Regions from separate parts of the Rahnella sp. CFA14(1/10) genome, predicted to be linked through region 3. Evidence: predicted binding sites of a transcription regulator. Region 3 holds the regulator's gene; each other region holds the start of a gene.
What was found. Region 3 encodes CRP, which controls carbon source genes, mostly activating them, when cyclic AMP is high. Its sites were predicted from a motif close to ATGTGANNNNNNTCACAT; they were not measured.

Region 1 (3,211 bases), on a different contig from region 3:
CCGCTCGATTTTGTGCGTATCATTTTCCGTTTTAAGCTGTTCCAGCGATTGTTCCAGCAAACGGCGTTGCGTTTCATACTCCGTCTGTTGTTGCTGTTGGCGCAAACTGGCAATCAGCCATCCTAAGAGTAAGCCAATTAACCCTGCCCCCAGGGCAGTCAGAATGCTGATATCCACGTGATTTCCCTCTTCAAGTCTCTTGCGGCCAAGGTAATGTCAGGCTGTATGGATGTCCAGTCTATTTTCTGTTGCATTGAACCTTTGCGAGACGTCTTCCAAAAAGGAATTTCTCTGTATTTGCCCCCTTGCGACGGGCAACGACAGAGGGCAGGATTTAAAACCAGCGGCTCAGCCACTGAATGCCAAACGCACCGGGTGCCAGAATGCCGAAAGCCCAGATAAGTGCCGAGGTCACATTCGCAATCTGGAAATACTTTTGCGGCATACCGCAGATGCCAGCAACCAGTGGCACAACGGCGCGAAGCGGGCCAAAAAAGCGGCCGATAAAGGCCCCCGGCATGCCCCATTTTTCAAAGAAAGCATGCCCCCGAACCAACATTTGCGGATGACGGGAGAAAGGCCAGAAATTGCCAACACGATCCTGATAACGGGCACCAATCCAGTAAGAAAGCCAGTCGCCCAGGAAAGCCCCCGCAGCGGCGGCTGCCCAGATGGGCCAGAACGGTATGCCGGTTTCGCCAATCAGCGCACCGAGCCCCAACAAGATAAACGTTGCCGGAAGCAGCAGGGAAAGGAATGCCAGCGATTCACCAAAGGCCAGAAAAAAAACGATCGGCGCAGCCCACACCTGATGGGCACGAATGAAGGTAGTGGTGTACTCAAGAAGGTCGTGAACAGTCAAAAATGCAGTTCCTTGTGTCAGAGATCCGGAAGGGAATACATCAATTATTCCAGATGGATTACTAACATGACCTTAACAGATCTGCTTAACAGAGCAAAAAAACGGGCCGTCAGAGGCCCGTTGATAAGATGTGGTTGTTTTAGTTTTACAGGGACTAAAGCAGTCTGCGGGCCGCTTCGACAACAATCTTCACCGCATGGCTTTCGGTCTTTTTCATGGTTTCTGCATTAGGGATTTCCTGCTGCGTGCGGTTCACGATAACACCGGCAACCATCCCGGCGCGCAGACCCTGGCTTGCACACATGGTCAGCAGAGTCGCGGATTCCATTTCGTAGTTCATGACGCCCATTTCCTGCCATTCTTTCATCGATTCTTTGAAGCGACGGACAACACGGCCGGAGTAAGTGTCATAACGTTCCTGACCCGGATAGAACGTGTCAGAAGATGCAGTAACGCCAATGTGTGTCGCGGCTCCCACGGCTTCTGCCGCCGCAACCAGCGCGGTAGTGCAGGCAAAATCGGCTACCGCAGGGAATTCCATCGGCGCAAAGTGCAGGCTCGCGCCATCAAGACGAACGGCAGCGGTCGTGACCAGCACGTCACCGACATTGATATGTGGTTGGATCGCACCCGTTGTGCCGACACGCAGGAAAGTACGGATCCCCAGCTGTGCCAGTTCTTCCACTGCGATGGAGGTAGAAGGCCCGCCGATACCGGTTGAGCAAACAATCACAGATTTGCCATCAAGCTCAGCACGCCATGAGGTAAATTCGCGGTGGGAGGCCAGACGAACCGGGTTCTCCATCAGTTTGGCAATTTTTTCTACGCGCTCAGGATCGCCGGGAACAATCGCCAGCGACGCGCCGTTTAAATCTTTTTTGGCCAGGCCAAGATGGAAAACTTCGGGCTGAGACATAACAAACTCCTCGGTGTGTAAGGTCATTTATTGGCAGGAGGAACACCCGGCAACTGTACTCAACATTGTGGCGTTATTTCGTGACGGTCGTCACTATGATGTAACAACTTGAATTGCGCATACATTTATTTTGTGACACTCATCACAAAATAAAGGTGCATTTCACTGAAACCTGAACAGGCAATCTCCGTTACCGGAGGTTGCCTGCTTTCCAGCTACAGCAAATCAGGCAGGCACAGCCTCTGCCAACGCACTGCGTGACCAGATCCGGTGTTTGAGCATTTCTTTCAGGAACGTTTTCAGTAATGCTCCCTCCGCTTTTTCACCTTCGACAATGCCCTCTTCCGGCACGTCATCCGTCAACCCCAGCAGTGATTTGAAGCGGCGTGCATCGCCACTTAGGCCTACGACTTTCAGGTGCTTGTAGGCCTCGAGCACGTAATGCCGCGCATCGCCGTTCATGAGCAGTGCATCGATATGTCCGTGCGGAACAATCACCGCATCCACGGTGATGGAAGGCGCCCCGGCAAAGGTTGCATCAACCGGCAACGTGGAGCCATCATCGGCAGTTACATTGCCTAAATGACTGGCCAGCAGTTTAGGATGGACGCCTGCGACCTGAAGCGCCTGCAACGTTTCCAGAACATCTGCCGCTTTCACGCCCTCCCCCAATAATATTGCCACCTGACGTCCTTTGAGCGTGCCTTTACCGCTGGCATACAAACTCAGCGACGGATCATTTTTCAGGCCATTCACCGGCTTCGGCGGTTTGATATTCAGAGTATCTGCGGAAAGGGTAATACCCAGATTCTTCGCCACTTTTTGCGCCAGCGTCTGATCAACATGCGCCAACAGATCCACCACCCGCTCGCGGATATAAGGCCGCGCCACTTTCGATAATTCAAATGAGAAGGCCCCGATAATATGATCCTGCTCCGCCGCTGTCTGGCTCAGCCAGAACAGGCGCGGATGGGCATAATATTCGGCAAATGACGGGCTGCGCTGACGAATTTTTTCTGCACCAATACGCTCAGGATAACTTTCAAAGCCGCCGCCGGATGCTGCCGGAGGCGTTTCCCTTGGCCAGTTATTGTTGATGGAATTCGGCTCGTAGTTTGCCGGATTAGTATCAATATCCTGGCGGTGCATACCGTCACGCTGGAAGTTATGGAAAGGACATGTCGGCCGGTTGATCGGAATTTCATGGAAATTTGGCCCGCCAAGACGGCTGATTTGCGTATCGGTGTAAGAGAACAAACGCCCCTGTAACAACGGATCATTGGTAAAATCTATGCCCGGCACAATATGTCCGGGATGGAACGCGGCTTGCTCGGTTTCAGCAAAGAAATTATCGGGGTTACGGTTAAGCACCATTTTGCCGATCAGTTCTACGGGCACCAGTTTTTCGGGAATGAGTTTAGTCGGGTCGAGCA
Region 2 (3,211 bases), on a different contig from region 3:
AGCGGTGAAGATCGTAAGAAAACCGTGCAGGCGCTGGGCGTGACAAACTGTAATTTCGTGCTGCAACATCCGATGGGATTACGTTATCCCATCAGCTTTATGGCGAAGAATCTTTCATCAGGACAAAATCAGCAATTACTGCTGGCACGCAGCCTGAGCAGTGATGCGAAAGTTTTTTTGTGGGATGAACCGACGTCCTGTCTGGATGAACAAACGGAACAGCGAATTTTTGACAATCTGGAGCATTTTGTTGCGGGAAAAACGCTGTTAATGGTCACTCACCGACGTTACCTGCTGAAGTATTTTGATCGTGTACTGGTGATGAAGAACGGAAAGGTTATCCGCGATTGTAGCCCTGACAAGCTACTGGCACCGGTGGCGAACGCTGAGGTTAAAAAAGCCCGGCCGGTGCGCATCAGTGTGCCTGCTGCCGGGGGAAATCCCGTACCTGATAAGAACGAAGGTTAATAAAATGCCCTGCTTGCTTGCGGGCAGGGCATTTTATTTTACAGGGGCAAACACAGCCGCCGCCAAACTGTTTAGCCAAATATGACCAGTAATACGGGGAACAGAAAAGGTGCGAGCAGGGAAGTAATAATCCCGCAAATCACCAGCGCCAGTGAGCTGAATGCGCCTTCCTGATAATCCATTTCTGCACAACGGGCGGTGCCCAGTGCATGTGATGCGGTGCCCATCGCCAGTCCGCGTGAGGCCTTGGTGGTGATCTTCAGAATATTCAACAGCGTGTGTCCAAAGACCGCGCCGAGGATCCCGACGAAAATCACGCATACGGCGCTGATGGCCGGAATGCCATTAATCGACTGCGCGGTGGCCATTGCAATCGGTGTGGTGACCGATTTCGGTAATACCGATGCGGCAATTTCTGGCGTTGCACCCATCCATAATGCAATCGCGGTCCCCGTCACCATCGCTACCACACTGCCGATAAAGCAGATGCTGATGATGGATTTCCAGCGGGCACGGATCTGATGCAGCTGTTCGTACAGCGGGAAAGCCAGCGCCACGACAGCGGGTTGCAGCAGGTCATTGAGGATCTTGCTGCCTGCGAAATAACGTGCGTAAGGGATATGGGTGATCAGCAACAGCGGAATAATCACCACCATCGACATCAGCAACGGGTTGAGCAGGGGCATTTTAAGCCTGGTGGCTAATTTGCGGGTGGCGAAAAAAACCACCAGCGTCAGCGGCAGCGACCACAAAATATCAATCATTTTTATCCTCCCCTTTATCCGTCACCACACCGCGTTCCCCATGGATATAGTGGGAGCAATAGGCGACAACCAGCAACACCACCAGGGTACTGACCAGGCATGACACCACCAGCGGCCCGAACTGCGTGCGCAGTTGCGCATAATAATTCATGACCCCGACCCCGATAGGCACGAACAGCAACGCCATATAGCGGATCAGAATATTGCAGCCCGGTTTAACCCATTTGAACGGCAAAATTTGTGTGGAAAGCAGACCAAACAGGATCAGCATGCCGATGATGCTGCCGGGAATGGTGAGCGGTAACAGAGATGAAATCGCATTCCCGGCGAATAAACAGAGATAAATCAGAATAAACGCCCGGATATATTGGAATGCCAGAGAGATTGAGGTGCCCATGGTGTTTCACCCAGTTGAATAATGTATTCATCATACAATTAAGATGTGATCTGTGCCACAAAACGAAGTATGAAATTTAGGAATGAAGTGTATTCCAAAATGACGTTTGGTAAACGGGGAAAATAGGGGGGACAATTCGCGATCTAATTTCACATGACAATGTGTCACGATTTGTTTGGCGCGCTACAGCGACAGCCGCAAAGCTCCCTCCCCTGCGAAAGGGAGGGTTGGGGTGGGGTATTAATGGTGGTGTAATTGTATGAGTTGCCATCAAACCCACACTCCTTCCCTTCGTGAGAGGGGAAGGAGCAAAAACAAAATCGCGCAGTGTTTGCCGGGGAAGGAGTAAAGCAAAACCTTTGTCACATGTGTGTGGCAGCTAAAGCACCTTCTCCAGGAAAGCCTGGGTTCTGGCGTGAACCGGCCGTTCCAGCACCTGTTCGGCAGCGCCGCTTTCAACGACGCGACCATCGACCATAAATACCACCTGATCCGCGACCTGGCGCGCGAAGCCGATTTCATGAGTAACGACCACCAGTGTTACGCCTGATTGCGCCAGTTTCTTAATTACATCCAGCACTTCGCCGACCAGTTCAGGGTCGAGCGCCGATGTCGGTTCATCAAACAGCATGACTTTAGGATTCAGCGCCAGCGCGCGGGCAATGGCGATACGTTGTTGCTGTCCGCCGGACAAATGACGCGGCCAGGCGTGGGCTTTCTCACGCAGGCCGACGGTGTCGAGCAGTTCACCGGCGCGGATGATGGCGTCTTTGCGACTCATCAGGCCGTGAACTACCGGCGCTTCGATGATGTTATCCAGCACCGTCATATGCGGGAATAAATTGAAATTCTGGAATACATAACCGACGTGTCTGCGTTGCCTGAGGATGGCGCGCTCTTTCAGCTCATACAGTGTATCGCCTTTGCGGCGGTAACCAATGTAGTCACCATCGATCTGAATAAAACCTTCGTCGACGCGCTCAAGATGATTAATCGTGCGCAACAGTGTCGATTTTCCCGAACCGGACGGGCCGAGGATCACGGTCACGGTGCCGGGTTCAATGCTCAGACTGACGTTATCCAGCGCTTTGTGCGCGCCGTAGTACTTGCTCAGATTATTGATCTCTATACGCCCGACGGTGGCTGCCTGAGGTTTGCGCGGGAACAGCTGTTCAACCGGGGCTTCCCTTGGGCGGTTAACGAATAAATCAAAGGCTTCAGACATAGTGCTTTCCCTTTATTAAGAACGGGCGACGCGCCACTGACGCAGGCGCTGCAAGGGGGTTGGAGCGACCTGGCGCACAGTGCCGCGGGAGAAATAACGTTCGACGTAATACTGTAAAACCGACAGCACGGTGGTGATCAGCAGATACCAGACGGTAGCGACCATCAGCAACGGGATCACCTGTTGCGTGCGGTTGTAAATCACCTGCACGGTGTAAAACAGTTCCGGCATCGACAGGACGTAAACAATCGATGTGCCTTTCGCCAGGCTGATCACTTCGTTAAAACCGGTTGGCAGAATTGAACGCAAAGCCTGCGGCAAAATAATGCGAAATGTGCGGCGGTAGGCCGGTAATCC
Region 3 (3,211 bases):
ACGCGCGGCATTACGCAGGGCCACGGATTTGAAAGAAAGATAGCTTTTTAGCGCAGTCCAGAAGGGCAGCCGTGGCTGGGTGCTCATCAGATCGCGCCGGTATAACGGGCGCTGGGTCCGCAGCAGGCGCGCAATGCGGCTGAAATGGTAATAACAAAACTGGCCAACCGGATTGTCCGGGTTACGCGCGGCGATTTTCTCCAGCGCAGCCAGCTCATTGGCCATGGTAAAGCGCTCAGATAAACGGTGATAAAGAATATCGCCGGCAATCACCCGAAGACGGGTGGAAATCACCTGCGCATTGCGGCGGATTACCGCTTCTGCATGGCTTTCCTCAACCAGTTTCTGTACTTCCTCCGGCTGATGCAGGCTGACGGTAATGTGCTCCTGCAAATCGAGAGCAACCTGAAAAAGCTGAAACAGTCGCTTATGGTGATGATGATGTCCGTGTTGTGGCAGCATGTGTAATTGCTGATAAAGCAGGGCAATCAGGTCGATAACCTGCTGCTGACGGGTAAGTAATGGCGGCAACGCCGTCTCGGGATCGGTATGTTGCGTCAGCAGACTGTACTTGGCCTCGAAATAATCCGCGAGTTGCAGATAAAGCTGGCTGAGCGTTTCGCGCATAGGCTGTTCTTGCGAAATACGAAACCACACCCAGTTAAACACCCCGTACCAGGCTGTGCCTGCTGCGAACAGCACCGGTGCCTGCCACATCGGGCGCACGCCGACCATACTCAGTGTGAAAATAGTGGCTACCAGCGCGCCGGGTAACAGGCGCGCATGTAACGGGCTGATTTCACCGGTAACGCCGAGCAATAACGCCAGCGATAGCATGATCAGCGGCAGCGGAACGTGCCAGTTTTCCAGCATCAGTTGCAGCAGAATGCTGCTCACGGCAAACAGTGAACCGCCGACGATCAGACGTTTGAAAAAGCGTTTGTGCGGGGTATCCAGACCGGCGATGTTACAGCAGGCCGGGCAGAGGGAAAACAGCAGACCCATTTGCAAGTTGCCAAACAGCCAGCAAATGCCAACAGGCAGGCACAACACCAGCGTCTGGCGCAGCGCGTAATTCACTTCAGGATGGTAAAACAGTTTTCGCCATAACGTCATGGGTAAAGCTTAGCCCATAAAAAAGGCGCGACAGTATTCTGCCGCGCCAATTTTCGAGGGATTAACGTGTGCCGTAAACGACAATCGTTTTCCCGTGTGCGGAGATCAGGCTCTGATCTTCCAGCATTTTGAGGATTCGTCCGACTGTTTCACGTGAACAACCGACGATTTGGCCAATTTCCTGACGGGTAATCTTGATTTGCATCCCGTCCGGATGGGTCATTGCATCAGGCTGTTTAGCCAGGTTGAGCAACGTTTGAGCGATACGACCGGTTACGTCGAGGAAGGCAAGGTTGCCGACTTTCTCTGACGTCACTTGCAGACGGTTGGCCATCTGCGCGGAGAGACGCATCAGAATATCCGGGTTAACCTGAATCAGCTGGCGGAACTTTTTATACGAAATTTCAGCCACTTCACAGGCAGTTTTAGCACGTACCCAGGCACTACGTTCCTGACCTTCTTCGAAGAGTCCCAGCTCACCGATGAAGTCACCTTGGTTAAGGTAGGACAGTATCATTTCCTTGCCTTCTTCATCTTTAATCAGGACAGCAACTGACCCTTTCACGATGTAGTAAAGCGTTTCGGCTTTTTCACCCTGGTGAATCAGCGTACTTTTAGAAGGATACTTATGTATATGACAGTGAGACAGGAACCATTCAAGAGTCGGGTCTGTTTGTGGCTTGCCGAGAACCATTAGCTATTATCCTCTGTTGTTATCGCTGCCCAAAATCACAGGGCTCAGAGTTCCCTGTATGGCACTTCAAATCCAAAGCGCCCTTTCAGCATATAACTCCCCAGAAATGCTGCAAGCGGATGTCGGAGTGCAACAGCCTGTTTATTGCTGTTAACACCGTGGGTTCTGTTCTTAAACCGCAAAAACCGTCACCGCAATTTACTGGAAAGTATGTTTCGGCTTTGTTTGTAGCACAGGTTTGAGATGCTGTCTTCTGTTGTCTCGCTTCAGCATGATGGCGATCGGGTTACGTTGCCAGATTTTGGTCTAAAGGGTACTCTGAGAGCAGATTTCTAAAAGTTTATTCACCGGGAGAATAGTTCATGCACGCACGTGTCAAATGGGTTGAAGGGCTGACCTTTTTAGGTGAGTCAGCGTCGGGTCATCAGATTTCAATGGATGGTAACGCGGGCGATAAAGCCCCAAGCCCGATGGAAATGTTACTGATGTCCGCAGGCGGCTGCAGTGCAATTGACGTGGTATCTATTTTACAGAAAGGCCGTAATGACGTGCGTGATTGTGAAGTGAAGCTGACTTCACAACGCCGCGAAGAAGCGCCGCGTCTGTTCACGCATATCAATCTGCATTTTATCGTCACCGGTAAGGATCTGACCGATAAGATTGTTGAACGTGCGGTCAGCCTTTCTGCCGAAAAATACTGTTCAGTGTCTCTGATGTTGGGTAAAGCGGCCACCATCACCCACAGCTTTGAAGTGATTGCAGCGGAATAAAGTTTACTCGATTTTCTTACCTTCCATCAGGCGCTGCACCAGTGGCGCCATGATCAGCTCCATTGCCAGCCCCATTTTCCCACCTGGTACCACCAGCGTTTTGATGTGCGAGATAAATGACCCCTGCAACATTGCCAGCAGATAGGGGAAATCGATGTCGTCCAGTCCCTGGAAATGGATCACCACAAAGCTTTCATCCAGTGACGGAATGGCTTTTGCTGCGAACGGGTTTGAGGTGTCGATAGTCGGCACACGCTGGAAGTTGATGTGGGTGCGGGAAAACTGCGGCGTAATGTAGCTGATATAATCATCCATCGAACGCACGACGGAATCCATCACTGCTTCACGTGAATGGCCACGCTCCCCGGTATCGCGCACCAGTTTCTGGATCCACTCCAGGTTAACGATAGGCACAACGCCGACCAGCAAATCGACCTGGGCGGCGACATCAATTTTGTCTGTCACTACACCGCCGTGCAGGCCTTCATAGAATAAGATATCCGTTGGTTCCGGCAACGCCTGCCATGGCGTAAACGTGCCCGGCACCTGATTATAGGGAACCGCTTCGTCATAAGTATGCAAATACTTACGTGAACGGCCGGTGCCGGTTTTGCCATATTCGATAAAGCTT

Region 1: a site for CRP is predicted at 1,909-1,926, ahead of udp (uridine phosphorylase). Genes of this name have one in related genera too.
Region 2: a site for CRP is predicted at 1,673-1,690, ahead of EVX52_RS18135 (CidA/LrgA family protein). Genes of this name have one in related genera too.

The regions. Positions count from the first base shown of each region.
Region 1 is NZ_SEWS01000013.1:106,848-110,058, reverse strand. Features, by position in the region: gene rmuC (DNA recombination protein RmuC) at 1-177, opposite strand, end outside; gene EVX52_RS22560 (DedA family protein) at 335-862, opposite strand; gene udp (uridine phosphorylase) at 1,017-1,778, opposite strand; gene katE (catalase HPII) at 2,004-3,211, opposite strand, start outside.
Region 2 is NZ_SEWS01000009.1:68,071-71,281, reverse strand. Features, by position in the region: gene EVX52_RS18145 (peptidase domain-containing ABC transporter) at 1-468, shown strand, start outside; gene EVX52_RS18140 (CidB/LrgB family autolysis modulator) at 540-1,232, opposite strand; gene EVX52_RS18135 (CidA/LrgA family protein) at 1,225-1,629, opposite strand; gene EVX52_RS18130 (amino acid ABC transporter ATP-binding protein) at 2,009-2,854, opposite strand; gene EVX52_RS18125 (amino acid ABC transporter permease) at 2,870-3,211, opposite strand, start outside.
Region 3 is NZ_SEWS01000006.1:14,986-18,196, reverse strand. Features, by position in the region: gene EVX52_RS13090 (YccS/YhfK family putative transporter) at 1-1,116, opposite strand, end outside; gene crp (cAMP-activated global transcriptional regulator CRP) at 1,178-1,810, opposite strand; gene EVX52_RS13080 (OsmC family protein) at 2,173-2,580, shown strand; gene EVX52_RS13075 (phosphoribulokinase) at 2,584-3,211, opposite strand, start outside.